One region of the Arthrobacter sp. SDR-2R genome, then DNA from elsewhere that is predicted to be linked to it. Evidence: predicted binding sites of a transcription regulator. Region 1 holds the regulator's gene; each other region holds the start of a gene.
What was found. Region 1 encodes HrcA, which represses chaperone genes, less so after heat shock. Its sites were predicted from a motif close to TTNGCACTCGNNNNNNNCGAGTGCNAA; they were not measured.
Positions count from the first base shown of each region.

Region 2: the regulator HrcA is predicted to act here: its motif matches at 7,075-7,101, upstream of AC3ANU_RS05435 (Hsp20/alpha crystallin family protein).
Region 3: the regulator HrcA is predicted to act here: its motif matches at 3,980-4,006, upstream of AC3ANU_RS08740 (FmdB family zinc ribbon protein).

Region 1 covers NZ_CM173231.1:2,585,394-2,594,675, reverse strand. The annotation lists gene AC3ANU_RS12075 (PhoH family protein) at 1-630, opposite strand, end outside; gene AC3ANU_RS12070 (GerMN domain-containing protein) at 1,036-1,953, shown strand; gene AC3ANU_RS12065 (16S rRNA (uracil(1498)-N(3))-methyltransferase) at 1,940-2,719, opposite strand; gene dnaJ (molecular chaperone DnaJ) at 2,722-3,849, opposite strand; gene hrcA (heat-inducible transcriptional repressor HrcA) at 3,937-4,950, opposite strand; gene AC3ANU_RS12050 (DUF3097 domain-containing protein) at 5,122-5,973, shown strand; gene AC3ANU_RS12045 (DUF4870 domain-containing protein) at 6,093-6,503, shown strand; gene hemW (radical SAM family heme chaperone HemW) at 6,527-7,756, opposite strand; gene lepA (translation elongation factor 4) at 7,782-9,282, opposite strand, start outside.
Region 2 covers NZ_CM173231.1:1,166,175-1,176,201, forward strand. The annotation lists gene AC3ANU_RS05395 (alpha/beta fold hydrolase) at 1-683, shown strand, start outside; gene AC3ANU_RS05400 (response regulator transcription factor) at 784-1,194, opposite strand; gene AC3ANU_RS05405 (GAF and ANTAR domain-containing protein) at 1,271-2,014, opposite strand; gene AC3ANU_RS05410 (adenylate kinase) at 2,310-2,903, shown strand; gene AC3ANU_RS05415 (NAD-dependent epimerase/dehydratase family protein) at 2,950-3,828, shown strand; gene AC3ANU_RS05420 (S8 family serine peptidase) at 3,924-5,771, shown strand; gene AC3ANU_RS05425 (phosphatase PAP2 family protein) at 5,868-6,665, shown strand; gene AC3ANU_RS05430 (MerR family transcriptional regulator) at 6,726-7,043, opposite strand; gene AC3ANU_RS05435 (Hsp20/alpha crystallin family protein) at 7,188-7,613, shown strand; gene AC3ANU_RS05440 (J domain-containing protein) at 7,678-8,055, shown strand; gene AC3ANU_RS05445 (hypothetical protein) at 8,097-8,474, shown strand; gene AC3ANU_RS05450 (glycoside hydrolase family 1 protein) at 8,572-10,027, shown strand, end outside.
Region 3 covers NZ_CM173231.1:1,867,393-1,877,419, reverse strand. The annotation lists tRNA gene AC3ANU_RS08765 (tRNA-Ala) at 457-532, opposite strand; gene AC3ANU_RS08760 (hypothetical protein) at 664-1,587, opposite strand; gene AC3ANU_RS08755 (GNAT family N-acetyltransferase) at 1,693-2,313, opposite strand; gene galU (UTP--glucose-1-phosphate uridylyltransferase GalU) at 2,318-3,223, opposite strand; gene AC3ANU_RS08745 (5-formyltetrahydrofolate cyclo-ligase) at 3,331-3,951, shown strand; gene AC3ANU_RS08740 (FmdB family zinc ribbon protein) at 4,061-4,327, shown strand; gene cpaB (Flp pilus assembly protein CpaB) at 4,440-5,183, shown strand; gene AC3ANU_RS08730 (AAA family ATPase) at 5,211-9,500, opposite strand; gene guaA (glutamine-hydrolyzing GMP synthase) at 9,629-10,027, opposite strand, start outside.

The DNA.
Region 1 (9,282 bases):
GATCTTGTCGCTGAGCGTGCCGGGGAGGAAACCAAGCCGCTCCCCCGCTTCCACCGCGGGGCGGGTCAGGATGATCCGGCTGACCTCTTTTTGCTGCAGCGCCTGGACGGCTTTTGCCATGGCCAGGTACGTCTTGCCGGTGCCGGCCGGACCAATGCCGAAGATCACGGTGTTGGCGTCGATGGCGTCAACATAGTTCTTCTGGTTCAGCGTCTTGGGCCGGATGGTCCTGCCGCGGCTGGAGAGGATGTCGTGGGTGAGCACATCCACGGGATTCTGCAGTGACTGCGTGCGCAGGAGGGACACCAGCTGCTGCAGCACAGCAGGAGTGATGACCGTGCCGCGGGCCACCAGGCCACGGACTTCCTGCAGGAGCCGCATGATCCGGGGAACATCACCGGCGGGTCCGTTGATGGACAGTTCATTACCCCGGGCATGGAAGTTGACGGCGGGGAACTGCTCTTCGATGAACCGCAACGCCTCGTCATGGCTGCCGAGTGATTGAACCATCTGGTCGGAGTTCTCAAAGAGGACTACTTCAGTCCGGGTGCCGGGCAGGGAGTGCGGGAATTCACCCGGACTGCCTTCGCCCGTATTGAGCCGGCGCTTACCATTTGCTGATTCAGTCATGGTGCTGGCCCGCAGGCCCGTGGTCCCCTCGAAGATCGACATCAATGTTTGCGTTCGCTGATGCCGGCGCCCGTTGGACGGTGCTCCTGGCCCCAGCGATCCCTTTATCTTACGCCAGCGCGGGGCCGGGCCGGATACCAGGCCGCCATGGAGCAGCGGCTGCAACCCGTCCGGAGGGGGCCGGGACGTCCTTAGGTATCAACTTCATATCGGCCTCATATCGTTCCCGTTGCAGTTGTGCCCGCGGAGGCAAAGAGCGGCTGGGCGGCCGCGCCGCTGTGCAATGCTGGAAATCCAGCATCTGCTGGAACACCAGGCCGCCAGGGGGATCGGCCCGCCACGCCAGGAAAGGACAAGGGCAGGACAGTGCCGGAAACCTCTGCGCCCGAAAGGGCAGGACGACCGATGGGCCGTCTGCGCCCCGCCGTCCTTGCAGGAATCCTGGTCCTGGTTCCGGTCCTTGCGGGCTGCACGGCCGAGGGCGGCCCCTCACCCACCGGCACCCTCGCCTCGGTGCCGGCAACGGGCGGCACCATGCCGGACACGCTGTCCACCAGCGCCCCGCTGGAAACCGCACAGTCCTCCAACAAGGCGCCGGTCTACTGGATCGGCCGCAGCGGCGGGAACATCTTTCTTTACCGGGAATTCCGCGACGTCCCTGAACAGGAGAACCCGGTCACCCGCGCCCTGCGGGCCATGATGTCCGAGAAGCCGCTGGACCCTGACTTCTTCACGCCCTGGCAGAACCCGGACAAACTTGCCACCTCAATCTCCGGCAAGGACGTCATCACCGTCGACGTCTCCTCGGACGCTTTCAACAGCAACCTCGATGCCGACATGGCTGCCCGGGCCATCCAGCAGCTGATCTACACGGCAACCGCTGCCGCCGCCAGTTCGGGCCTGATCGACACCGGCCAGCAGATCCGGGTCCGGATCCTCGTGGACGGCCACACGGACTACGTAGCCTTCGGCAAAGTGCAGCTCGGGGCCCTGATGACCCGCGCCGCGGGCCTGGTGGCGCCCGTCTGGATCATTGATCCCCAGGAGAACGCCGAAGTGCCCGGCGGGAGCGTGAAGATCACCGGCCGCAGCACATCTCCCGGGGCGAAGCTCCGCTGGCAGATCCTGCAGTCTACGGACGGCGGCAGCAAAGCACCGTTCCTGGCGGGTGAAACCACGGCTGCGTCCGAACAGGGGCAGGCCGGCGTCTTCACCCTGGCCCTGAACCTTCCGCCGGGCGATTACATGCTGCGGGTGGCCCAGGCCGGCTCCGGCGGGGAACCGGACCGGAACGAGGACACGAGGTCCTTTAAGGTCCGGTAGCCGTCCACCGGCCGAGGACGTCGCTGGCAAGCACGACGGCGGCCGGGCCGGCCGTGGAGGACCGCAGGACATGGTGCCCCAGGAGGGCGGTCACGGCGCCCTTATCGCAGAGTTTGGTTACCTCCCGCTGGCTGATGCCGCCCTCCGGACCGACGATGAGCAGGATTTCCCGGGGTCCGGAGCCTGCTTTCCCTTGCCATGTTTCAAGGACGGTGCGCAGCGGCCGAACGGCGTCCTCATGCAGGATGACAGCGAGGTCGGCAGCTTCCACGGCAGCGGAAAGCCCGGCAGTGTCGACGGCGGACCGCACTTCGGGGATCCAGGCGCGCCGTGCCTGCTTGGCGGCCGCGGCCACTGAGGATTCCCATTTGGCATGGGCCCGGGCTGCGCGGTCGCCCTTCCAGCGGACGATTGACCGTTCGGACTGCCAGGGTATGACGGCGTCGATGCCCAGTTCCGTGGCCGTCTCGATGGCCAGCTCGTCGCGGTCCCCCTTGGCGAGGGCCTGGACCAGCACCAGCCGGACGTCCGGCCTGTCTTCGACGGTCAGCGTCCCGCATTCCACCTCGAGTGCGGAGGGAGCGGCGGACACCACCTTCCCGGTCATCCGGGTGCCGGCGCCGTCGACGATGTCCACCGCTTCGCCGGGAGACAGCCGTTTGACGGTGACGGCATGCCGCGCCTCCGCCCCGTCGAGGACAAAGAGTTGGCCGGCCGCCATCCCGGCCAGCGAACCGGGGGGCGTGAAGAAGACGGGGTTACTCACCGCTACAGGTTACCGAGCCGGTCCCGGAGCTTGGCGAACATGCCGCCGCTGGCAGCGAGCTTGCCCTCGGTGATCTGTTCACCACGGAGCTTGGCCAGTTGGCGCAGGAGGTCCTCCTGCGCGGGGTCGAGCTTGGCCGGGGTGTCCACCTGGAGGTGGACCTTCAGGTCGCCGCGGCCGTAGCCCCTCAGGTGGGTGACGCCGAGGCCGCGCAGGGTGATGATCTCCCCCGACTGGGTACCGGGCTTGACGTCGATCTCCTGCGTGCCGTCGAAGGTTTCCAGGCTGACATCCGTGCCCAGGGCGGCTGCCGTCATGGGGATGTGCAGGGTGGCGTGCAGGTCGTCGCCCTCCCGCACGTAGGTGGCGTCATTGTTGACGCGGATCTCCACGTACAGGTCGCCGGCCGGACCGCCCGCGGGGCCGGCCTCGCCCTGGCCGGAGAGCTGGATCCGGGTTCCGGTGGCCACACCGGCAGGGACCTTGATGGTCAGCGACCGGCGGCTGCGGATACGGCCCTGGCCGCTGCACTCGTTGCAGGGATCCTTGATGACGGTGCCGAAACCTTCGCAGGTGCCGCAGGGGGCGGCCGTCATGACCTGGCCGAGGATGGAGCGGACGGCCCGCTGGACCTGTCCGCTGCCGCCGCAGATGTCGCAGCGTTCCGGATGGGTGCCGGGGCGGCAACAGGATCCGTCACAGGTGGGGCAGACCACGGCGGTGTCCACTTCGAGTTTCTTGTTCACGCCGAATACGGCGTCGCGGAGGTCGATCCGTACGCTGATCAGGGCATCCTGGCCGCGGCGGACACGGGAAGCGGGACCGGACGTGCCGCCGGCGCCGAAGAAGGTGTCGAAAATGTCCTGGAACGCGAAGCCCTGGCCCGCGTAGCCTGCGCCGCCGAAACCGTTGTCGGTGCCGTTCTCATTGCCGGTGGTGTCGTAGATCCGGCGCTTCTGGGGGTCCGAAAGCACCTCGTAGGCGTGAGTTACTGCCTTGAACCGTTCCGATGCGTCCGCACCGGGGTTTACGTCCGGGTGTAGGGTGCGGGCCAGCTTGCGGTAGGCCTTTTTGATTTCTTCACCCGTCGCTTCGGGTGAGACTCCAAGGACGTCATAGTGGCTGCTCAAAGTTCGTATCTCTTCCTTGTTGTACTGCGTTCAGTTGGGCGGCCCAGCTCTTGCTTTCCGGCCGAAGCGCGCTCCGGCGGCCAAGAGTCAGGGCCCCAAAATCCTGGAAAGGTAGCGCGCCACTGCCCTGACGGCGGCCATGGTGGTGGGGTAATCCATCCGGGTGGGCCCGAGGATGCCTACTTTCGCCGAGCTGTCCGGACCGTAGGCAGTGGCCACCACGGAGGCCTCGGCAAGGCCGTCGTACGGGTTCTCCCGTCCGATGCTGACAGCGACGCCGCGGTGGTCCTGGGCCATTTCGCTCAACAGCCGCAGCATCACCACCTGTTCCTCCAGCGCCTCGAGCACCGGGCCGATGCTGAGGGGGAAGTCGACGTTGGACCTGGCCAGGTTGGCGGTGCCGGCCATGACCATCCGGTCCTCCCGACTGTTTTGCGCCAGGCCCTCCAGCCCGAGCGCCAATGCGTGTGCCGCCTGCCGCTGCGGGTGCGGGGTGGCGGCGACGACGGCGGGCAGCGCCTGGGCCAGTTGGCGCAGCGGTGTTCCGCCCAGTGCACCGAGGAACCGGGTGCGCAGTTCAGCCAGTGCGTCGTCGCCAAGGTCCTGCCCGACGTCGATCACCCGCTGCTCCACCTTGCCGCTGTTGGCGATCAGGACGACGAGGACCTTGCGCGGGGCGAGCAGGACGAATTCGATGTGCCGGACCAGTGCCCTGCTCAGGTGCGGATACTGCACCACGGCAACCTGGTTGGTCAGCTGCGACAGCAGCCGGACGGTCCTCTCCAGCACGTCGTCGAGGTCGTCCGCGCCTTCGAGCAGGGACTGGATGGCGCGGCGTTCGGCGGCCGAGAGCGGCTTGACAGCCGAGATTTGGTCCACAAAGAGCCGGTAGCCCTTGTCCGTGGGAATCCGGCCGGCACTGGTGTGCGGGGCGGTGATCAGCCCCTCGTCCTCCAGTGCGGCCATGTCATTGCGGATGGTGGCGCTGGAAACACCAAGATGATGCCGCTCCACCAGGGCCTTGGACCCAACCGGCTCGCGGGAGTGGACGTAGTCCTCCACGATGGCCCGCAGTACTTCCAGCTTGCGTGGCTCGCTCACTCTCCACCTCCATCCATGGTTCGGGGCGCATGCCCCTCCCGATGCAACCCAGGGTTAGCACTCGACATGCCTAAGTGCTAACAGTCTATTATGCCTCGGCCCGTTGTTAGCATTGGTACCGCTCCGGGCGAAATTGCGGAGTTGAACACTAGCGCTAGGCGGATTAAATCCATGGATTACCGGAATTGGGGCCCACGCGGCATATCCGCTCCCGCACGGACGGAACTGCCTGAGGTCCCCGTGGAGCGCGGCATGGTGCTCGAGGAAGTGCAGTCAGGCTGGGTGGGTGCCGTGACCCGGGTGGAGAAATCCGGCGGCATGCATGTGGTGGCGCTGGAGGACCGCAGGGGAAAATCGCGTTCCTTCCGCCTTGGGTTCGGCTTCCTCCTGGAGGGCCGGCCGATCCGGCTGATGCCACCCGCCCCCCGGCCGGCCGCTGCCGGTCCCGCGGCGGGCAGGACGGCCTCGGGGTCCGTTCGGGTCGCCGGACAACGCGCCCAGGTGGCCAAGGCCAGCCGGATCTGGGTGGAAGGCAAGCACGACGCCGAACTGGTGGAAAAGGTCTGGGGAGACGACCTCCGGGTGGAGGGCATCGTCGTCGAGCCCCTGCACGGCATTGACGACCTTGCCGCAGCCGTCGCGGACTTCAGGCCGGGGCCCGGCCGCCGTCTTGGCGTCCTGGTGGACCACCTGGTTCCTGACTCCAAGGAGTCCCGCATCGCGGATGCCGTCATGGCCTCCCCGGGCGCCGCCGGCAACGTCCTGATCGTCGGTCACCCCTACGTGGACGTCTGGCAGGCGATCCGGCCCGCTGTCCTTGGCATCGACAAATGGCCGGCCGTGCCCCGCGGGCAGGACTGGAAGACGGGGATCCTGAAAGCCTTCGGCTGGCCCCACGCCACCAAGGAAGATGTCGGCCTGGGATGGCAGAAGCTGCTGGGCGCCGTGCGCACGTACGCGGACCTCGAAGCGTCGCTGCTGGGCAGGGTCGAGGAAGTCATCGATTTCCTGACCGTGCCGTGAAGGGCGGACGGCGTCCCGGGAACCAGTATTCTTGGTAGTGCGGTTCCTTGTTTCCTGAGGCACTGCGCACCGCGCCGGAATTGTAGTCAGCACCACTTGCACCTTCGAAGGAACAGACTGTGGCAGAAAACGCACGTGATCACAGGGACGGCCAGGGCCGTTCCGAGTACCATGGCGTCCCCGCCAACGCCCTGCCGCTTACGGCCAGCGAAGACCGCCAGTGGGCGACGCTGGCGCACTTCGGCGGGATCCTGGGGTGCGTCCCCTCGCTGCTGATCTACTTGATCTTCCGTGACCGCGGGCCATTTACCGCCCAGGAATCCAAGGAAGCGCTGAACTTCAGCCTGCCGCCCACCATCGCCGCGGTGCTGGCCAACATCCTGGTGTTCGTCCCCTACGTCGGGAACATCTTCGCGGTCATTGCCACGCTGATCTGGGTGGCGCTCACGTGCTTCTCCGTCGCGGCAGGGATCCACGTCAACCGGGGCCAGCCGCACCGCTACCAGTACAACCTGCGCTGGATCAAGTAAGGGCAACTGCCCGCGGGCCGGCTCTAGTCCGGCAGGATGCGGCGGACCACTGCGTCTGCCAGGAGCCTGCCCTTGAGGGTCAGGACCAGGCGTCCGCGGAATGCGGCAGCAGGATCAACCAGGCCGGCTGCGATCAGTCCGGCCACCTCGTGGCGTCCCCCGGCACTCAGCGTTGAGACATCCAGTCCCGACTGGAGGCGGGCCTCCAGCATCACCCGCTCCAGGTTCCTTGTTTCCGCGTCCAGGGTTTCCCTGCCGGCGGCGGGCGAAAGCCCCTGCGACAGCCGGTTCGCGTAAGCGGACGGGTGCTTGACGTTCCACCAGCGGACCCCGCCCATGTGTGAGTGCGCGCCCGGGCCGATGCCCCACCAGTCGTCACCCCGCCAGTAGGCGAGGTTGTGGCGGCAGGCCTGCTCCGGAGTCCGCGCCCAGTTGCTGACCTCGTACCAGCCAAGTCCGGCTTGGGTGATCAGCTGGTCGGCGAGCTCGTACTTGTCGGCGTGGTCGTCGTCGTCGATTCCCGGGACTTCGCCGCGGCGCATCTGCGCGGCCAGCTTGGTGCCCTCCTCAACGATCAGCGCGTAGGCGCTGATGTGGTCCGGCCCGTAGGAAAGCGCCGTTTCGAGGGACTGCCGCCAGTCGGCCAGCGACTCCCCCGGCGTCCCGTAAATAAGGTCCAGGCTGACAGCCAGTCCTGCCTCGCGCGCCCACTGCACCACCTGCGGCACCCGGCTGGGCGTATGGGTCCGGTCCAGCACCTTGAGCACGTGCGGAACCGCGGACTGCATCCCAAAGGACACCCTGGTGAACCCGGCGTCCTTGAGGACGGCAAGGGACTCCGGCGTGACGGAATCGGGGTTGGCTTCGGTGGTGACCTCGGCGCCGTCGTCAATGCCCCATTGGTCGATGGCGGCCCGGAGGATCAGGGCGAGGTCATCGGCCGGCAGCAGCGTGGGCGTGCCGCCGCCAAAGAAGACGGTGCTGAGCTTCCGGTCCGGCAGCCCTGAACGTGACAGCACAGCAGCCGCCAGCGACACCTCGGACACGGCGGTCTGGGCGTATGCGTCCTGGGACGCTCCGCCGCCAAGTTCCGTGGCGGTGTAGGTGTTGAAGTCGCAGTAGCCGCAGCGCACAGCGCAGAACGGGATGTGGACGTACAACCCGAAAGCCCGGGCCGCCGCACCGTCCGCTGCCTGGGCAGGCAGCAGACCGTCCGACGGCGCCGGGTCGCCGAGGGGAAGAACGCTGGGCATCAGCGGGTCCCCCGCTGTGCGGTGGTCACTTCTTCTTGGCCTTGTCCTTCGATTCGTCGGTGGTCAGGGCGGCGATGAACGCTTCCTGCGGCACCTCCACTGTGCCCACCATCTTCATGCGCTTCTTGCCTTCTTTTTGCTTCTCCAGCAGCTTGCGCTTCCGCGAGATGTCACCGCCGTAGCACTTGGCCAGCACGTCCTTGCGGATGGCGCGGATGCTTTCGCGGGCGATGATCCTGGAACCGATCGCGGCCTGGATGGGCACTTCGAACTGCTGGCGGGGAATCAGTTCGCGCAGCTTGCCGGTCATCATCACGCCGTAGGCGTACGCCTTGTCCCGGTGCGTGATGGCGCTGAACGCGTCCACCTGTTCGCCCTGGAGCATGATGTCCACCTTCACCAGGTCGGCGGCCTGCTCGCCGTCGGCCTTCCAGTCCAGCGAGCCGTAGCCCCGGGTCTTGGACTTCAGGATGTCGAAGAAGTCGAAGACGATTTCCGCCAACGGCAGGCGGTAGCGGATTTCCACCCGGTCCTCGGAAAGGTAGTCCATGCCGCCCATGACGCCGCGGCGGGACTGGCACAGTTCCATGATGGCGCCGACAAATTCGTTGGGGGCCAGGATGGTGGCGGAGACCATGGGCTCGCGTACCTCGGCGACCTTCCCGGTGGGGTACTCGCTGGGGTTGGTCACCCGGACCACCTTCTTGTCCTCCAGGGTCACCTCGTATTCCACGTTCGGTGCGGTGGAGATGAGGTCGAGGTTGTATTCGCGCTCCAGGCGTTCGCGGGTGATCTCGAGGTGCAGGAGACCCAGGAAGCCCACGCGGAACCCGAAGCCGAGGGCAGCCGAGGTTTCCGGTTCGTACACCAGCGCGGCGTCGTTGAGCATGAGCTTTTCGAGGGCGTCGCGGAGTACCGGATAGTCGGCGCCGTCCAGCGGATACAGGCCGGAGAACACCATGGGCTTGGCATCGGCGTAGCCGGGGAGGGACTCCGCCGCCGGCTTGGCCAGGTTGGTGACGGTATCGCCCACCTTCGACTGCCGGACGTCCTTCACGCCGGTGATCAGGTAGCCCACTTCACCGACGCCGAGCCCCTTGGACGGTGTGGGTTCCGGAGAGCTGACACCGATTTCCAGAAGCTCGTGCGAGGCCCTGGTGGACATCATCTGGATGCGCTCACGCGGATGGAGCATGCCATCCATCACACGCACGTAGGTGACCACGCCGCGGTAGGTGTCGTAGACCGAGTCGAAGATCATGGCACGGGCCGGGGCATCGGGGTTGCCCTTCGGCGCCGGCAGGTCGCGGACGATCTTGTCCAGGAGGGCCTCGACGCCGACGCCGGTCTTGCCGGATACGCGCAGGACGTCCTCGGGATCGCCGCCGATGAGGCTGGCCAGCTCGGCGGCGTACTTTTCAGGCTGCGCCGCCGGAAGGTCGATCTTGTTCAGCACCGGGATGATGGTGAGGTTGTTCTCCATGGCCAGGTACAGGTTGGCCAGCGTCTGGGCCTCAATGCCCTGC
Region 2 (10,027 bases), 1.4 Mb from region 1:
ACCGTGTCATCACCTATGACCGCCGGGGCTTCGGAAAATCCAGCAAGCCCACCGAGGGCTACGACTACGACACCTTCGCAGCGGACCTCAACACCCTGCTCAACACCCTGGACCTGAACAACGTGGTGCTGGTGGGCTTCTCCATGGGCACGGGAGAGGTGGGCCGCTACCTCGGTACGTACGGCTCGGCCCGCGTGGCCCGCGCGGCGTTCCTCGGGTCCCTGGAGCCCTTCCTGCTCAAGACCGATGACAACCCCGACGGCGTCCCGCAGGACGTGTTCGACGGCCTCAAGGAAGCGGTCACCGCCGACCGCTACGCCTTTTTCACCGAATTCTTCAAGAACTTCTACAACTCCGACACCTTCCTGGGCACCCCGCGGCTCAGCCAGGAAGCCGTCAACGCCAGCTGGAACCTGGCTGCCGGCGCCGGAGCGCATGCTTCTGTCGCAGCGCAGCCCACCTGGCTTACGGATTTCCGCCAGGACATCCCCAAGATCGATGTTCCGGCGCTGATCCTGCACGGCACCGCTGACAACATCCTGCCCATCGATTCCACCGGCCGGCTGTTCGCCAAGGCCCTGCCGAGTGCCGAGTACGTGGAGATCGAGGGTGCACCGCACGGCCTGCTCTGGACGCACGCCGCGGAGGTCAACGAAGCGCTGCTGGCCTTCCTTTCGCAGTAGGGGGTCAAACGGACAAACGGCGACGACGGTATGCCGCCGTCGCCGTTTGCTCACCACCGCGGTCCGCTGAGGTGTCATGCCTCATGTCCAGGAGGCGAACTTAGCAGGCGGGTTTGCCCGTTATGTGCGGCTCCTGGGAAACCGGCGGCGGTGTCACCAGTTGTACGGCGAGATCCCGGAGCTCCTGCGGACGGAAAGGCTTGGTGAGGTACCCCGCGGCCCCCGATGCCATGCCGGCCAGCACATCGTCCTGCTCGGAACGGGCCGTGAGGAACAGCAGGGGCGCGCTGGTAAGGGCGCGGATGGCGCGGGCCACCACGTACCCGTCCATATCCGGCAGCCCAACGTCCAGGGTCACCAGGGCGATGGCGGGATCAGCCGCGGCGGCAATGGCCTCGGCCCCCGTGCCCACCATCCTGACCTCAAAGCCCGCGCGCGACAGGACCACTTCGATCAGTCCGCGGATATCGTCGTCATCCTCCACGACAAGGCAAACACGCTGCTGTTCCATCAAGCCCCCCGGCGAAAAGTTGGCACCAGTCTACCTGCGGGAACGCTGCCGGCATGACCGACGCAAAAGATGGCCGCTATCCGTCGTAATGCGTGCGCGCCGGGCCCTGGCCCAGGGCGTTGACGACCGCCGCGGCCACATCATGCAACTTGGTGTTCCGGGTGCTGGAAGCGGTCTTCAGGATGTCGAAGGCTTCCTGCTGGCTGCACCGGTTCTGGGCCATGATGATGCCGACAGCCATGTCAATGACCGTGCGGGACTCAAGGGTGGCCCGAAGGTTCGCGGCCGTTTCGCTGTAGTGCGCGAACCGCACCGCAAGGCGGAGCGCCAGCGAGGTCTGGCTGACGAAATCCTCGGCAAACTTCAGCACGCGGCCCTCGAACCGGTGCGGGCGGCGGGAGTACAGCAGCAGCGATGCCTTGGTTTCCCCCTCAAGCCGGAACGGAACTGCCGCCACGGAGCGGATCCCCTCGGCAGTCGCGGCGGCGGCGTACTCAGGCCAGCGGCCATCCGCGGTGAGGTCCGGAGCGTGCACGATCTCCTGGGCCGTGGAAGCCGTGAGGCCCGGGGTGTCGCTGTACCTGTGTTCAAGCCGTCCGATGGACTTTGCATCCGGGCTGCTGCTGGCGACCGTGGCGGCCTTGCGTTGCCGGAGGAGGGTGATGGCGCACAGCATTTCGTCGCCGGGCTCGGAGAGATTGCGTGCGGAGACCTGTGCCAGTTCATTAAGGAAGTCCTCAACGTCGGAGCTGTTGAGGACAAGTTCATGCAGGTGCTCAGTGATGGATGTATCGGTTTTTGCTGTTGACTCGCTGGCCACGATTTTCTGGTGCCATTCGCTCAGGTCAAAACGAGCCGGCAACACGCCAACACCCCGCAACTGGGCGGGGAGCCGGTGATGGTCGCTGGATCGACGAACTTTCCAACGGCCTGCTGCTAAACCGATAACCAGAAGTATATACATCCCCGTGCCGCCCAAAGCGTCATATATGGCTGCCCCGGAGCGGGCAAAGGCTGGCGCGGGGCCGGGCATACCGGCACAATGAAGCAGGCGCCGGTGCTGCTGCGGGCTGGCCGCGGGACCAGGGGCTGCTCAGCGGCGGAGGGACAGGAACATGACCAGGCTGCTCATCATTGGACCACCAGGGTCCGGCAAGGGAACCCAGGCCGAACACCTCGCGCGGCACTTCCGGGTCCCTGCCGTTTCCACCGGGGATATTTTCCGGAGCAACGTCAGCCAACAGACCGACCTGGGGAACCAGGCCGCCCGGTACCTGGATGACGGCCATTTCGTACCGGACCACCTCACCAACGCGCTGGTCAAGAACCGTCTCCTCGAAAGCGACGCGATGCACGGGTTCCTGCTGGACGGCTATCCGCGGACAGCTCAACAGGTACTGGAACTCGACCGCATGCTTGAGGCACAGGGGCATGCGCTGGACGCCGTGATCGAACTGCAGGCGCCCGACGAGGAACTGGAGCAGCGGATGCACCGCCGCGCCCTGGAGCAGGGGCGCACGGATGACACCATCGACGTCTTCAGGCGCCGGCTGGACCTCTACCACCGCCAGACGCATGAAGTAGTCTCGGTGTACGCGGGCCGGGGCATTCTTGTGTCCGTCAACGGCAGCGGGGACCCGGGCGGGATAACTGCACTGGCAATCGCCGCCGTCGAAAAGTTCCTTGCAGCCCCGCAACCCCCGTCCTGACCGAAAACACCGCACGGTGAACGCACTCGAGCAAAAGGAAACAGTGATGAGAATTGCCGTTACAGGCGGAAGCGGAAAACTGGGGCGGCACGTGGTGCGCCGGCTGACAGGCGACGGCCACCAGGTCCTCACCCTGGACCGTGCGGGTGCCCGCAGCCCGGAACTGCTGGTGGTTGACCTGCGCAACTACGGCCAGGTGGTGGACGCGCTGCTGGGCGTTGATGACCGGCATGACGGGTTCGACGCCGTGGTGCACCTGGGTGCCATTCCCGCCCCGGGCATCCTTCCGGACGCAGCCACCTTCGAAAACAACATGCTGTCCACCTACAACGTCTTCCAGGCGGCGCGGCGCGCCGGCATCAAGAAGGTGGTGTACGCCTCCAGCGAGACGGTCCTGGGGCTGCCGTTCGACATCGACCCGCCCTACATCCCGGTGGATGAGGAGTACCCGCCGCGGCCGGAAAGCACCTACTCGCTGGTGAAGACGCTGGAGGAGCAGATGGCTGTGGAGATGACGCGGTGGGACCCCGAACTGAGCATCACCGGCCTGCGGTTCTCCAACGTCATGGACGAGGCCGACTACGCCAAATTCCCCTCCTTCGACGCCGACGCGACGCTGCGGAAGTGGAACCTGTGGGGCTATATCGACGGCAGGGACGGCGCGCAGGCCGTAGTACGTGCGCTGGAGAACGCCAAACCAGGGTTCGAAGCCTTCATCATCGCCAACGCTGACACGGTGATGAGCCGGTCAAGCGCCAGCCTGGCGGAAGAGGTCTTTCCCGGCGTCAAGGTCACCAAGGACCTGGGAGAGCACGAAACGATGCTGTCCATCGACAAGGCGCGGCGCCTGCTCGGTTTCGAACCCGAGCACAGTTGGCGTAACCACGTGGCGGCCGGCTCCAACACGGTGGAAAGCCAGCGATAACCACCGGTCCGCAGGAATCGCCGAGGGTTCGCGAAGGATCATCCAAGGAGCCGGAAGCCGTGTGCTTCCGGCTCCTATCCTTTTGGTATCCCCCCTTGCCCCGCCACCACAAGGACCCCAAAATTCGTACCCGATTCTTCGTGCTGCCGGCCCTCACGGCGCTGCTCTCCGCCGTCGGCCTTTCCACCGTGTCCCTGCCGGCGGCTGCTGCTCCTGCCCCCGCCGCCGCAACCGGCCGTTACATCGTGCAGTACGCCGCCACTGCCGACCTCGCAGCCGAGGTGTCCGGGCTGCGCGGCCAGGGCCTCGCCGTCGGCCGTACCTTCGAGCATGCAGTCCGCGGCGCCGTCGTCACGGCCAACCCCGCGCAGGCGGCAGCCCTTGCCAGGTCCGGGAAGGTGCTGTCCGTGGAGCCCGACGCCCCCGTCAAGGTTTCCGGGACCGAGCAGCCCGCCCCCTGGGGCCTGGACCGCGCAGACCAGCGGACCCTTCCGCTCTCCGGTTCGTACTCGTGGACCGCGGCGGGCGCCGGGGTGACCGCCTACGTGGTGGACACCGGCATCCTGGCATCGCACACCGACTTCGGTGGCCGGGTTGCGGCAGGCTGGACAGCGGTGGCGGACGGCAACGGCACCACCGACTGCAACGGCCACGGCACCCACGTGGCCGGAACCGTGGCCGGAGCCACGTATGGCGTCGCCAAGAGCGCCAAGCTGGTGCCCGTGAGGGTGCTCGACTGCAGCGGGTCCGGCTACAACTCGGACGTGGTGGCCGGCCTGGACTGGATCGCCGCCAACCATGCGGCCGGAACCCCCGCCGTGGCAAACCTCAGCCTGGGCGGAGCGGCCAGCAGCACCGTGGACGCCGCCATCCAGGCAGTTCTTGACGACGGCGTCACCACAGTGGTTGCCGCAGGAAACTCCGCCGTGGATGCCTGCACCGCTTCGCCCGCCCGCGTCCCCGGGGCTGTCACGGTGGCAGCCAGCGACTCCGCCGACAAGCAGGCTTCGTTCTCCAACTTCGGGTCCTGCGTGGACCTGTATGCGCCCGGCGTCGGCATCACCTCCGACTACTACACCTCCACCACCGCCACCGCATCCATGTCCGGAACCTCCATGGCCGCGCCGCACACCGCCGGAGCAGCCGCCGTCCTGCTGTCGCAGAACCCTGCCCTGGCACCGGCCGACGTAGCAGCGGCACTGGTAGCCAATGCCACGTCCGGCGTCATCGCCGGCGCCTCCGCGGGAACCCCGAACCGCCTGCTGTACACCGGGGCAACGGCACCTGCACCTGCGCCTGCCCCTGCACCCGCTGTCACGTCTGTTTCACCGGCCGCCAAGGCCACCGCCGTGGCAGCTGGAACGAACGTCACGGCCACCTTCAGCACCGCTGTTCAGGGCGTGAGCGCCGGGACGTTCGTGCTCAGGAATGCAGCCGGCAACAGCATCGCGGCCACCGTCACGTACAACGCCACCACCCTGACCGCCACCCTTGACCCGGCAGCAAGCCTTGCCCCCGATGCCAGCTACACCGCAATCCTGACAGGAGGAGCCTCGGCCATCCGCGATGCCGCAGGCACCCCGCTGGCGTCCACCAGCTGGACGTTCACCACTGGCCCCGCGCCCAGCGTCACCAGCTACTCGCCGGGCAGCAACGCCCTCCTGGTCCGCAGGAGCAGCAGCATCAGCGCCACCTTCAGCGAGGCGGTCCAGGGCCTTAACACCACCACGTTCACCCTGAAGAACCCGGCCACCGGCGCCGTGGTGGCAGCAACGGCCTACCGCAACGGCACCACCAACCAGTGGATCCTTGACCCCCAGGAGACCCTCGCCGCCAAGACGCGGTACACCGTGACCCTCACGGGCGGGACCAGCGGCATCCGGGACCTGGCCGGCAACCCCCTCGCCAGCCGGAGCTGGCAGTTCACCACCGGCTCTTTCTAGCCGCCTGATGGAGTGAATGGGCCGTGGCCGGGATAATCTTCACCCTAGGCATTCATCACGGCACGCATCTTCCGCGGCGTAGGGACGGGCAGCACATTGGCACAGAAATCAGCAGGTTCCGCAGTCTCTGAACGGAAAGCGGGAAGGTGGCACGCCTTCCACGAGAAGTTCGTGGTGGAGGAACGCTACGTGGACCCTGCCGACCGGCGGGGCCTGTACCGCGCGTCGATCATCCTGGCCGTCGTGGGGCTGGCACTCTTCATTGCCACCCTGGTCAGCGTGGTGCAGGCCGACGGCCTTTCCGTTGCCGACACTCCCGTGCATGACTGGCTGCTGACCACCCGTTCAGCGGCCGTCACTGCCATCATGATCTTCCTGGCGGTGATTTTCGGCCCCATCGCGCTGCCCATCATCGTGCTGGTGGTGATCCTTGTCTGGGGATTCGCAGCCAAGCACGCCTGGCGCCCCATCCTGCTCGCCTCCGCGATGCTGACCGGAGTGATCATCTCGCAAATCATCCTCCACATCGTCCAGCGCTCCCGGCCCCCCGTGGACCAGATGCTGTTCGGCGCGGACCAGACCTTCTCGTTCCCGTCCGGGCACGTCCTGGGGGCCTGCGACTTCCTGCTGGTGGGCGCCTACCTGATTTTCTCCCGGCGCCGGAACCCGCGTGCCGCGGTGTTCGGCTTCATCGGGGCCGGGATCGGCATCATCCTCGCTATCGCCAGCCGGTTGTACCTTGGCTACCACTGGCCCACGGATGCGTTGGCGTCGTTCGCGCTCTCGCTGCTCATCCTCTCCGGGGTCATCGCGCTTGACACGTGGCGGACGGCCAGGATTCCGGGGGAACCGATCACCGGAGAGCTGTCAAGGGCCGAATCCACCGGAGAGTAGGAGCTTACCGGGAGCAGTCCGGGAACCGGATCCCGCTTACTGGGCCACTTGCTGGCCCACTTATTGCGGCCGCGATTTTGCCCGCTTGAGTGCCCGGTGCAGCTTCACGTTGGCTGCCTCCAGCTCCAGTACCTTCGCAACGCCCGCCAGGTTCAACCCCTCCTGCAGGAGTTCGCCGATCCGCAGCAGTACGGCAATATCGTCGTCGCTGTACTGGCGCGTGCCGCCCGCCGTCCGCGAGGGCGTCAACAGTCCCTTGGTTTCGTACAGCCTGATGTTCTGCTGTCCGGTTCCCGTGAGCTCCGCCGCCACCGAGATGGCGTACAGGGCCCGTGAACCGGGGGAGCGGCCAGCCCGACCTGCTTCAGGATCCGCCATTCTTTCTCCCAAAAATCGCTTCCGCTGGTACCTTGCTTCAGTTTTGCACGAGTGCTATAAAAAATCTATATCCACCACCATAGATTAAAGGAGGTGGTGGGTAGCTGCAGATCCAGCACCTGGAAGCTAAAGGAGTGGGAAATGATGTTGATGCGTACGGACCCGTTCCGTGAGCTGGACCGGCTCACGCAGCAGGTCTTTGGAACCTCCGCCCGCCCGGCAGCCATGCCCATGGACGCGTGGCAGGAAGACGGGGAATTCGTGGTGGCGTTCGACCTTCCCGGTGTGAACGTGGATTCCCTGGACCTGAACGTTGAGCGGAACGTCCTGACCGTCCGGGCGGAGCGCAAGGACCCCACGCAGCCCAACGTGGAGCTCGTGGCCTCTGAGCGTCCCCGGGGCGTGTTCAGCCGCCAGTTGATCCTGGGTGACACCCTGGACACCGAGCACATCAAGGCCAGCTATGACCAGGGTGTCCTGACCCTGCGGATTCCGGTTGCCGAGCAGGCCAAGCCGCGCAAGATCGAGATCCAGACCCAGCAGGGCGAGAAGCACCAGATCGGCAGCTAGGACCATGCTTTCGTGCCGGCGCCCCTGGCCCTCCGGGCGGGGCGCCGGCGAAACAGGAGGCAGGATGACTGATCTCCCCGACTACTACGCCATCCTGGGCGTAGGCCGGGACGCCGGCCGCCAGGAAATCTCGCATGCCTACCGCGCCCTCATGCGCACCCACCATCCGGATATGGACGGCGGGCGGGCTTACGAAGGCATGGAGACCATGGGGGATACGACGGCGGAGAAGGGCAACACTGCACAGGGGGAGGAACTTCTCCGGATCATGCAGGCGTTTAACGTGCTGCGTGACCCCGGGCGCCGCGCCGACTACGACAGGAAGCTGGCGGCAGCTGCGCCCACCAACATTCCGGTCCGGAAAGTCCGCAGCCGTGGCGGGCAGTCCGGACCTCCCATCCGCGTCACCCCGGTGCGGTGGGAAAGCGGGCCCTGGTCCTGATCCAGGCCCTGGGCCATTGATCCAAGGAGGCGGAAAACTGCATGGGCGACTGGCGGCGCTACGATTCACACCTCATTCCTGCATTCTTCGAACGCTTTGAGCAGCGGTGGGGCGAGGGAACCGCGCCCTTCCTGGACCCGGAGGCGCACGAACAGCCTCTGCCGCGGGCACAGTGGATCAACCCCACCACGGGTGCTGCGCTGGCGGTGGTTCCGGTATGGACCGCCGATGAGAGGCAGCAGCGTTCCTTCGGCGTGTTCTACCTCCCGCCGGGCGGGGACATCTGGGTCCTGCGGCCCGGGTACACCGGCTACCTGGAGCCGTCCGACGACGACACGGAACACCTGGTGACGCTCCGGAATGATGCCTTCCGCAAGGCAGTGGCGCACGCCAAGGAGTTCCTGTTCGGCACCCAGTAGTTGCCGGCGCCGGGAGCGGAGTTGCTGCTCGTCAGCCGACCTCCGCTGTGACATTCTGGGACGTACCCTAACTACCGTGACCAAAGGCTGGACCCCAATGCACATCACCGCCAAGGACCTCGCAGCGCTCATCCCCCCGGGGTTCACGCTTGGCGTCGCAACCGCAGCATTCCAGATCGAAGGGGCGCTGGACGAGGATGGACGGGGGCCGGCGGGCTGGGACAGGTTCGCTGCCCGGCCCGGTGCCATCGTTGAGGACCACAGCCCGGTGGTGGCCACGGACCACTACCACCGGATGCCGCAGGACGTGGCCCTCCTGAAGCAGCTCGGCGTTGACTCCTACCGGTTCTCCTTCTCCTGGCCGCGCATCCAGCCGGGCGGCACCGGCCCGGCCAACCGCGCAGGCATGGCGTTCTATGACCGGCTCCTGGACGAGCTCCTGGCCAACGGAATCTCGCCCATGGCCACCATCTACCACTGGGATACGCCCCTGGAACTGGATGAGGCCGGCGGCTGGATGAACCGGGACACCGCCTACCGGCTGGGGGAGTACGCGGCGCTCGTGGCCGATGCCTTCGGTGACAGGGTGGCCCGGTGGGTCACCATCAACGAGCCGGCAACGGTGAGCGCCAACGGCTACTCGCTGGGGCTGCACTCCCCAGGCAAGGAGCTGGCCCTGGGTGCCTTCCCCACGGTCCACCACCAGCTGCTGGGCCACGGGCTCGCCGTCCAGGCCCTTCGCGCGGCGCGGGTGCCCGGCGAAATCGGCATGACCAACGTCTACTCACCCATGGTGCCCAACTCCATCAACCCGCTGGACAAGATCAGCGCGGGGCTTATGGACCTGGGGCAGAACCGGCTCTACGCGGACCCTGTCCTGACGGGCAGGTACCCGGACCTCATCCGCGCGGCCAAGTTCTTCAGCTCCTTCGAACATCCCGAAGAGGACATGGAGATCATTTCCCAGCCCCTCGATTTCTACGGGCTCAACTACTACATGCCCACCAAGGTGGCCGTTGGGCCGGGCAACGGCGCCGTGCCGGCCAGCATGGCCGAGGCCATGGGCAGCGACCTCAGCGCGGCCGGAAACGGCGCTACGCCTTTCCACGTGGAGACGTGGCCGGAAGCGGACGTCACCGCATACGGCTGGCCGGTCAAGCCGGAGTACATGGCCGTGGCCCTGAAGGAGATGGCCGAGCGGTACCCCAACCTGCCGCCCGTGATCATCACCGAGGGCGGAGCCAGCTTCGAGGACATCATTGTCCGGGACAAGTCCACCAACACCAGGTTCATCCCGGACGAGCGGCGGCTGAAGTACATTTCAGACCACCTTGAAACCGCGCTCCGGGCCACGGCGCCCGGTGGGGTGGCCGAATCCGTGGACCTGCGCGGCTACTACGTGTGGTCCTTCCTGGACAACTTCGAGTGGTCCGCCGGCTACAACCAGCCGTTCGGCCTCCTGCACGTGGACTTCGAAACGCTCGACCGCACACCCAAGGCGTCCTACTTCTGGTTCCAGGAGCTCATCGAGGAACGCGACCTGGCTGCCGCGG
Region 3 (10,027 bases), 720 kb from region 1:
CCGCTCCTTCTCCGCCGGCGGCAACGCCCCGCCGTCGGGCATTGCCGCAAAGTTCCTCGAAGCGCAGGTGAGTGACATCCGTGGGCCCGGCCAGGACACCGGCTTCCGTGAGGCGCCCTCCCAGCGTATGCGGCGGCACCGGAAAGCCTCCGCGCAACAGTTCGCCCAGGTTGGCGCCCTTGCCGCCAGCCAAGGCCACATCCAGGGCCCCCTGACGATGTCCCGCCCTCTGCTCCCTACAAGCCAGGCCCAGGAACCGTGGTGCACAACCAGGGGCCCCAGGCGCCCTTTGCCCGGTCTGCGGAAGCGGCTCGTTGCATCAGGGCCACGGGAAGGGACGAGCGAGGGAAGGATCCGCGGAGTCCGCCCGCGGACAGGAATCGCCCCGGCGGTGGGCACCTGCGTTTGAAAAGGAAGGCAAACCAGGTGTTCTGGCTCTGGCAACACGCCTGCAAATGGTGGAGCTAAGGAGATTCGAACTCCTGACCTCTTCGATGCGAACGAAGCGCTCTACCAACTGAGCTATAGCCCCGGAATCGGCCGCAACCTGCAAGGCGTTCCAGGATGGTGCGGAACCGGTGTCCCTAGGCTACAAATTTTCCCGGCCCAACGCCAATTGACGCTCCGGCCGCCCGCGGGACCCCAAGGCGCCCCGCCCAAACTTTACGCGCGCCGGCGCTGAAGAACGTCGTCGAGGTTGCTCAGCGCGCTCTGCGCCTTGGTCAACTGCTGATCGGCCACCTGCTGTGCTTCCGCGGACTCCGCTGCCTGCACCCCGGCAGCGCCCTGCTTCAGGGACGGCTTGCCAACTGCCTTGGGCGCCTCAGGAAGTTCAAGAGGCTGCGGCTCCGGGCGCTTTGCCTTGGCTGCGTCCACGTAAATGGGCTTGGGGACTTCCACCGGCTCCCAAGGGGTTCCCGCCGGAGTGGCCGGGGCCGCCTCTGCAGCACTGGTATCGCCGGCAGCCACCGCGACGGCGAGGGCTGCTTCACGAAGCTCAACTGCCGTGAGCCGCTTGATCCCGGACTGGCCTGCCTCGGCATCGAAAAGCGGGCTGTCCGGCCGCGCGGGGGCGGCCTCAGGTTTTGGGGGAATCGCGTCGGCCGTCTCCGGGCGGCGTGCAGGCGCACTCATGGCCGAGCGGAACGCAGCATTGACCTTTGCCTTGCGGTCGCGCACGGCGAGCATACGCAGCAGCGCCACCGACCCGACAGTCAGCACCGTGCACAGGATCGGAAGGGCAGGCGAACCGATGCCAAAGGCAGCCAGGATCCCGGAAATGAATGCAGTGACAAGGGAGAGCAGCCCCACCAGGGCCAGCGCGGTCCGGCCGTAGCGGATGCGGAGCCGGGCCGGAGGGGGGGTGCTGGCAGCGCCGGCACCGGGTGACGGACTCTTCCTGGGTTCCATGGCTTTCTCCTGCTGGGCGGCGACGTTCAAGACCAGGCCGGCGTGCGGATCCGGCCCCTCATCGGCGGGGGCGTCTGCCAGGAAGTCGACGGCAGGCTGGAACTGGTGCCGGCGGTTCCGGAGGACGTAAGGGGCAACCCATACAATCCAGAGCGCGACGGCAACCACGAGGATCACTGAGCTGCTAAGGGGGAAGTCCACACTCAAAACCGTATGAGCATCATGCCTGCTCAGGCCGCATTAGCCCCGGTGTGTCGTGCCCCCTCTGGCAAACCGTTGGATTTATGACCGGCGCGAGGCCAGCCAGGGGCCCAGCAGGCCCTCCGGGACTTCTTCCGCGGTGAGGGCGAAGGAACGGTGGTCGGCCCATTTGCCGTTGATGTGCAGGAAACGGGGCCGGTACCCCTCGTCCCGGAATCCCAGCTTTTCCACCACCCGCAGGCTGGGTCCGTTCTCGGGCCGGATATTGATTTCCATCCGGTGCAGGCCGAGGGTCCTGAAGCAGTGGTCCGTCACCAACGCCACGGAGGTGGGGGCGATCCCCCGTCCAGCCCGTGCCTGGTCAACCCAGTAGCCAAGGGTTGCCATCATGGCCGAACCCCACACGATTGACGACACGGTCAACTGGCCCACGATGGCGGGGCTGCTGAGGCCCGGCCTCCACTCGGTAATAAGGAAGGGCAAAGCTGTGGCCTGCGCGGCCTGCACTTTGAGCGACCGGACCATGTGCCGGTAATCGGGCAGCCCACCGCCCGGATCCGGATTGGAGGCCTCCCACGGCTGCAGCCACTCACTGTTACGAGAGCGCACCTCCATCCATTCATTCTTGTCGCGGTACCGGATGGGCCGCAGGACCAAGTCGCCGCACTCCAGGGTGACCGGCCAGATGGGACCACTGCGCATGGCGCTAGCGGGAAAGGTCCGAGGTGAAACCTGGCAGCCATTCCCGCAGGCCCGGGCCCAGGTCGTCGCTGTCGATGGCGAGCTGGATGCAGGCCTTGAGGTAGCTGAGTTTGTCGCCGGTGTCGTAGCGCCGGCCCCGGAACACGACCCCGTACACCCCGTGCCCTTCACCATCACCGGAGGCAAGTTCCTGGAGGGCATCCGTCAACTGGATTTCCCCGCCCCGGCCCGGTTCGGTGTGTTCAAGGACTCCGAAGACGGCGGGGTGCAGGACATAACGCCCGATCAGGGCCAGGTTGGAGGGCGCTTCCTCGGGTGACGGCTTTTCCACCAGCCGGTTGACGCGGACGTAGTCTTCGCCGTCGATGTCCTGGATGTCCGCACAGCCGTAGGCGCTGATCTCCGACGGCTCCACTTCAATCAGGGCGACGACGGACCCGCCGGTTTTGGCCTGGACGTCAATCATCGTGCTGAGCAGTTCGTCGCGGGCGTCAATCAGGTCATCTCCCAGCAGGACAGCGAAGGCTTCGTCACCCACGTGCTGTTTTGCGCGGAGCACCGCATGGCCCAGGCCGTGGGGGTCGCCCTGCCGGACGTAGTGGATGTCACCCAACTGGCTGGCCGCCTGGATGGACGCCAGCTTCTCCGTGTCCCCTTTGTCCTCGAGCGTTGACTCAAGGGACGGCACGCGGTCGAAGTGGTCTTCCAGGGCCCGCTTGTTGCGGCCGGTAATCATCAGGATGTCGTGGAGGCCCACGTGGACGGCTTCCTCCACCACGTACTGGATGGCAGGCTTGTCCACGACGGGGAGCATTTCCTTGGGCATCGCCTTGGTGGCTGGCAGGAACCTGGTGCCCAGGCCCGCGGCGGGAATGACGGCTTTGCGGACTCTGGGGTTACTGGTGTTCACCGGTCTAATCTAACGTCAGCGTCAAGCATTTCAGTAACCACCGGAGCGGCAAGCCCGTGCCGGTGCGGGAAGAACCTCCCAATACGGGGCATTGCAGGAAGGACACCATGCTGCAGGAGACCAACGCAGTCAAGGACGGAATCAGGGCCGCCCACCGCCGGCGGCGGGCAGCTCTGACGCCGGCGCAGCTCGAAGCTGCCGGCGCGGCCCTGGCCGTCCATGGGGAAGCATGGGCGGGGACGGTCACAGGGAAGCACGCCTCGATAGCCTGCGTGTACCTTGGCGTGGGACACGAACCGCCCACCCTGCCCCTGATCAACGCCCTGCATCGCAGCGGCCATCAGGTACTGCTTCCGGTGTGCGAGGAAGGCCGGGAATTGAGCTGGGTGTTCTGGACGCCGGAGACCAGCTTCGAGCGCAGCAAATATGCACCAATCCTGGAGCCCACGGGGCACCGTCACGGGCCGGAAACGGCCGGTGGCGCAGCGGTGCTCTTTATTCCGGCCACCGCAGTGGACCTCGCCGGCAACAGGATCGGGCAGGGCGGAGGCTACTACGACAAATTCCTGGGGCACCTGGCTACGGCAGGGAAGGAAATTCCCCTGGCCGCTGTTATCTACGATGACGAATTGCTGCCCGCCGGCCGGATACCGGCCGAGAAGTTCGACCGACCGGTCCCGGCCGTCCTGGCCCCGTCCGGATACCGGCCACTGGCGGGCAGCGCCTGAGCCCGTCCATTCGGGCACAGTGATAGAATTAGCACTCAGGCCCTGCGACTGCTAACGGTTTACCCGGCGGCAGCACGGGACCTCTCGTTTGCCAAGAGGAGGAGCACTAGTGCCAACATATGCTTACGCCTGCAAGGATTGCGGCCACGCCTTCGACATTGTCCAGTCGTTCTCGGACAGCAGCCTGACGTCCTGCCCGGAATGCGAGGGCACGTTGCGCAAGAAGTTCAACAGCGTCGGTGTCGTCTTCAAGGGCTCGGGTTTCTACCGCACGGATTCCCGCGATTCCAAGGGCAGCTCCGTCTCCCCCGCACCCGCAGCGACGCCCGCTGCCACCCCCGCCGCGTCGACGCCGGCAGCAGCTGCCGCCAGCTAAGCAGCCCAGGACTTTACGACGGCGGCCGGACGCTCCCTGCGTCCGGCCGCCTTTGTCCACATAGCCGCCGTCCAGGCTCCCGTGCCGCTTTGGCGTCACCTAGCGTGGGCGCATGCCAGTACTCTTCCGACGTCGCCGCGACGGTCTCCGGTTCCCCGGCCATGTCCATGCTGCAGGTGCCCGTAACATCCCCCGCCGCCCCGGACGGCGTCCCCTGCACTCGCGGCTTGCCGGCTGGCTAAGCCGCAACCGACGCCTCGTAGCGGCCCTGCTCTTGTGCGCAGCTGCAGCAATCGCTGTCCAGCAACTCACTCCCGCCCCGCTCACCACCGTCACGGCGCTGGCCGCTGCCCGGGATCTGCCCGCGGGAACACCGGTAACGGCAGCAGACCTGGCCCAGGTCCAGGTGCCGCCCGGGATGGTGGCCGACGGCTTCCTCCGGGATGGATCCGCAACCGCAGGCAAGCAGCTCGCAGCGCCGCTGCGGAAGGGCCAGCTCCTCACCGACGCCCAGCTGCTGGGCCCCGGGCTCCTGGCAGGGACGCCCCCCGGTTCGGCCGCGGTTCCCCTGCGGATGGCGGATGCCTCATCCATCCAGCTGGTCTCCCCCGGCCAGCTGGTCAACATTGTGCTGACATCAGGCAACGGGTTCGACCAGAAGGGTCCCTCTGAGGTCCTGGCGTCTGCCGTCCCGGTGCTGTGGACCTCGAACAACGGCGGCCAAGGGGGTCAATGGCTCGGCACCACCGAGACCGATGGACTGATCGTGGTGGCAGCCACCGCCGAACAATCACTGCGCCTGGCCGGCGCCTCCACCCAGGGCAGGCTGTTCTTCGTCCTGGTCGGGCCGCCCTGACCTCAAGCGTGGCCCGGATGATGTGGGTCAGCCCCAGTGCGGCGGTTTCTGTTCCTTCAACCAGGTATCGTGATCGTCCTCCCGGTCACCCCAGCTGCGGGCGTCGTCTTCCGCCGCCTTGCTCGGGAGGATCTCGTCGGTGCCCCCCGCTGCCGGCCGCGCCCCCGGAGAAGGCACCGGCGCTGCGGAATCCGCGGGAGCGGCACCGCGGTCAGTTCCGGCTGCGGCCCCGCTCCTGTTCGCGCCGCCGTTCTTGTCCAGGTCGTCGTTCCTGTTCGAGCCGCCGTTCTTATCCAGGTCGTCGTTCCTGTTCAGGTCGTTCGTGTTCCGGGTGTTGTTCTCGTTCTGGCGCATGTCTTCCTCGGGCCTGTCTTTCCCAGGCCGGTCTTCTCTCGTCGTGGCACCCGCTTCCCTTGTCCCCTGGGCGCGCCGGCCTTGGCTGACAGCCTCGGAAGGCAGGTAGGAACCACCGGCAGCAGGCGCCCCATCAATTCCGTGAAGTGCGTGGTTGAAGTCATCGTCCAGGAATCCTGTGCTGGACGTGGTCCGGCCCGGAAGCACCATCTTCTCAAGTCCCAGGTAACCGGCGATGCGGTCCGCGCAGGACGAGGGGTCCGTGAAGACCTCGATGGTCCACAGGGGCATGTACCGCCATCCCAGGCGTTCCAGCAGTTGCGGCCGCAGCCTGCTGCGCTCACGCACGCTCATGGTGCGGTACTGGGCCGTGCCGTCGGATTCGATGGCCACGGGCCGCGGGAGGTCGGGGTCGTCCTGGCCCATGGTGTTCAGGGGATCCGCCGCGGCAACCACGTCGATGGCGCCGTCGTACTGGTGCCAGACCCTGGCGCCCCGGGCCCGCAACCGGTCCCCCAGGTCCGCTACCAGCGGGTCCGCTCCCAGCGCCTGCTCGCTGGCCGCGGCACGGGACGCGGGAGTCCCGAGATCGGTGTTGCCGGAAATTTCCCGGTCCAGCAGCGTATAAAGATCCACCGCCCCGTGGGTGAGCCTGGTGTGGTCCAGGTCCTCCGGCCGGAAGCAGGTGAGCACGTGCATGGAACGGCGCGCCCGGGTCATGGCCAGGGCAAACTTCTCCCGGCCGCCCTCCGCGGAGAGCGGCCCGAAGTTGTGCAGGGCGCGGCCGTGCGGGGTCCGCCCGAATCCGGGCGAGAAAATGACGTGGTCGCGGACCAGGCCCTGGGCGCGTTCAAGGTCAACTACCCGGAAAGATTCCGGCCCGGCGCCGAAGAAGCCGGCCAGGCCCGGCTGGTTGGACAGCTGAAGCCTGATGGATTCACCAATCCTGGCGGCGTGCCGCAGGCTTGCGGTAACCACTGCCAGCGACGTTCGCGGGCGCAGGCGGGCGTGTTCGAAGACGAGCTCCACCACGCGGTTGACCTCGGCCACCACAGACTCCACGCCTTCGTCGCCGGCACTGGGCAGGCCCGTGCCGTCCGGCAGGTATTCCACCAGCAGCGACCGGTCCAGCCCCGTGGCCGACTGGCCTTCCGGCAGCCGGCGCAGGCCGCCGTCGTAAAAGTTCTTGCTCAGCTGAAGGACCAGGTCCTCGTCCACCGCCCGGTACACCACGTTGAGCCGCCACACCGGAAGCACGGCAGACAATGCCGTGAAGGCACTTTCCACCCGGTGGTGGGCCGACTCGCCGGGCGCCAGCCGTTCCACCCCGACGGTGAAGGTCCGCGGCGTGGCAATGCGCGAGTCGCCAAAGGCAATCACCTGCCGTGCACGGGCGATTGCCGGCAGGACAGCCTGAAGCGAGGTGGCTTCCGCATCGAGGATCACGACGGCGTCGAAGTGCTGTTCCGCCGGAAGCAGGCCCGTCATCAGGTACGGGCTGACAGACCAGACGGGAACCAGGGTGCCGATCAGGTCCGGAGCCTGTGCGGTAAGGGCCGGCAGGGAGACCCGGCCGTCCTTGAGCAGGCTCCGCAGCAGGTCGGCCTGGCGGGGCTGGGCAGCGATGGCTGTGCGCCACCGTTCCGCCAGGTCCCACCGCAGTCGGGCGGCGCCGCTGGCAACGTGGGCGTTGTCCGCCAGCCGGTACTCTGCCTCAAGCTGGCGCAGCGCGTCGCCGTCGGACATGGCCAAGTAGTCGTCACCGCTGATCATTGCCTCAAGCGCGGACTGCCACCAGGCCAGCTCCAGCTCGGCGGCAACGGATCCCTCCGGGACTTCCCGCTCGGCGAGGTCGGCCAGAAGCTCGCCCAGGCCGTGTTCGCGCATGTTCTCGACCAGGAGGGTGCGCTCGGGCAGGGTCTTAAGCGTGTCGGTGTCCGCCACCAGGCGCTCCAGGCGTTCCATCAGCCGCGCGTAGGGAACGGTGGACAGCGAGCCGCCGCCTTCCGTGTGCCGCAGCGCCTCACCCAGCTGTGCCAGTTCGCCGTCCAGGGACCGGTACAAGGCAATCATTTCGGCCAGGCCGGAAGGTACGGCGGGGTGCCGCTGCGTGGTGGCGTAGCCCGCCCACAGGGCGCGCTGCGCCTGCACCAGCACCAGGGATGAGTGCAGGTCTGCGATGTGGACGCCCGGGCGCACGTATTCCTTGGCGACCCGGCGCAGCCTTGAGCGCTGCATGGCAGTCAGCTCGATGCCGCGCTCACGCCGCCAGGCGGACGGCGCGGTGGCGGAAATTAGGTCCGTCACGGGCCGGTCAAAGATGTCCGGGGTGAACTTGTCCAGGCTTCCGCGGACGGCGACCAGCAGTTCCAGCTGCTCGCCCCACTCGGCGAATGATTCGCCCAGGCGGATTTCGGCGTGCTCCGCAACGGCGTCCATGCGGTCGCGGAGGAGGGGAAGGCTCTTGGCGACGGAGCGGACCAGGTCCTGCGCTTCCTCCGTTTCCTTGCGGGTCAGCAGCCGGGCCCCGTGCCAGGGGCTGGTGGTGGCCGCCTTACTGAAGCTGCCCAGTTCCGCGGCGCGCCTGAGCCTGCCGGCCAGCTCCTCGCGGTCCCGGATGCTGTCCAGGACGCTGCGCTTGAGCCGGACGGTGGTGGCGGGCGCGGGGTGGATGGAGGTGAGCTCCGCGAGTGACTGCATGGCCTGGTAGGGCGAGCAGCCCCAACGCTCGCGGACGTTGTGGAGCGACGCCACGTGGTCCATGAGGGCGTGCCGGTGTTCCACCAGGGTGTTGTGGAGGTTCCCGAGCTGGGGTTCCAGTGACTTTTCGTTGCGCACGATCGCCCGGAGCAGCTGGCCCTTCAGCTGCTGCGCCGTGACGTTTCCGGAGAGCTGGAACAGGATGGACTCCAGCCCCAGCGACTCCAGATGCCCGGAGACCTCGTTGAGGCTGGCGCGGCGGTCGCCCACCACCAGGACAGTCTTGCCGGCGTCCACCAGGGCACCGATGGTGTTGATGGCCGTCTGGGTCTGCCCGGTGCCGGGCGGACTGCTGACCACCAGGGAGTCTCCGGCGCGGGCCGCGTCCACGACGTACTGCTGGTCAGTGTCCGCATCCAGCAGCAGCAGCTCGTCCTTGGGGTGCCTGTTGTCCAGGTGGGGGAAGCGGTAGGGGTCGGGTTCCTCCACGTCCACCACTTCGCCGCCGGCAGCAGTTGCCAGCGCGGACACAAGGGGATGGGAGTCGTTGATCCAGGGATCGTCGAGGTTGCCGGAGAGGTCGGCGAACGTGGAAACGAGCAGGTTGTGCTGGGTTTCCGCGCCGTGGATGGGCCGGATCAGGGTGGCCAGCCGGTCCAGGACAGGCTGGGGGTCGAACCGGGCGGTGCTGTAGGCGAGGCGGGTCACGGCGTTGACGTCAAAGACGATCCCGTGGATGTTCTTCAGGTGCCGCACCAGGGCCGGGTTGATGTGCGCCTGCTCGGTGAGCTGCAGTTCGAAGTCGTCCTCCCCCGGCCGTACCGTGAGGGAGATGGCGGTCAGCATGACCGGAGCGGACACCCGCTGGGGTTTGCCGCCGACGGCTGACGTCCACACCACAGTGCCGGCGGACAGGTAGCCGGCATCGATGCCGCGGTCGTTGGCGAGCTCGAAGATCTTGGACCGGATGTTGCGCGAAGCGCGGGCCGCCACCACATACTGCTGCCGGTCACGGATCAGGGTGGACAGGCGTGTGCGGCGCCCGGCCATGAGCTGGGCGAGCCCGGAGGGGTGTGCCGACGTAAGGTCGATGGAGCCTTCGGGTGTCTTGGTGAAGCGCAGCATCGTGTCCGCGCCGGTAACGGGTTTAAGCCCGGACAGCCATTTGCGAAGCTCTTCCGAGCCTTCCGGGTGGCCTTGACCAACTGACACTTCTGCCTTCTTTTCTGCGCTTGCACGTGACATCCTGGACCATACCGGCATAGATTCGAGAGTAGCCGCTTCGGCGCCGGACTTGAGCGACCGCAACACTGGAGCACGGGAAATTGCCGGGATTCATCCGGGAAAAGCAGCGGCCGGCCCCCGCTGGCGGAGGCCGGCCACTTAGGATGCTATTCCCATTCGATGGTTCCCGGCGGCTTGCTGGTGACGTCCAGGACCACCCGGTTGACGCCGTCCACCTCGTTGGTGATCCGGCCGGAGATCCGGGCCAGGAGATCGTAGGGCAGCCGCGACCAGTCGGCCGTCATGGCGTCCTCGGAGGAGACGGGGCGAAGCACGATGGGGTGGCCGTAGGTACGGCCGTCGCCCATGACGCCCACGCTGCGGACGTCCGCCAGCAGGACGACGGGCATCTGCCAGACCTCGTTGTCCAGGCCGGCTGCCGTGAGTTCGGCGCGTGCAATGGCGTCTGCCTTGCGCAGCAGGTCCAGCCGCTCCTTGGTCACTTCGCCGACAATCCGGATGCCCAGGCCGGGGCCGGGGAACGGTTGGCGGCCAACGATTTCCTG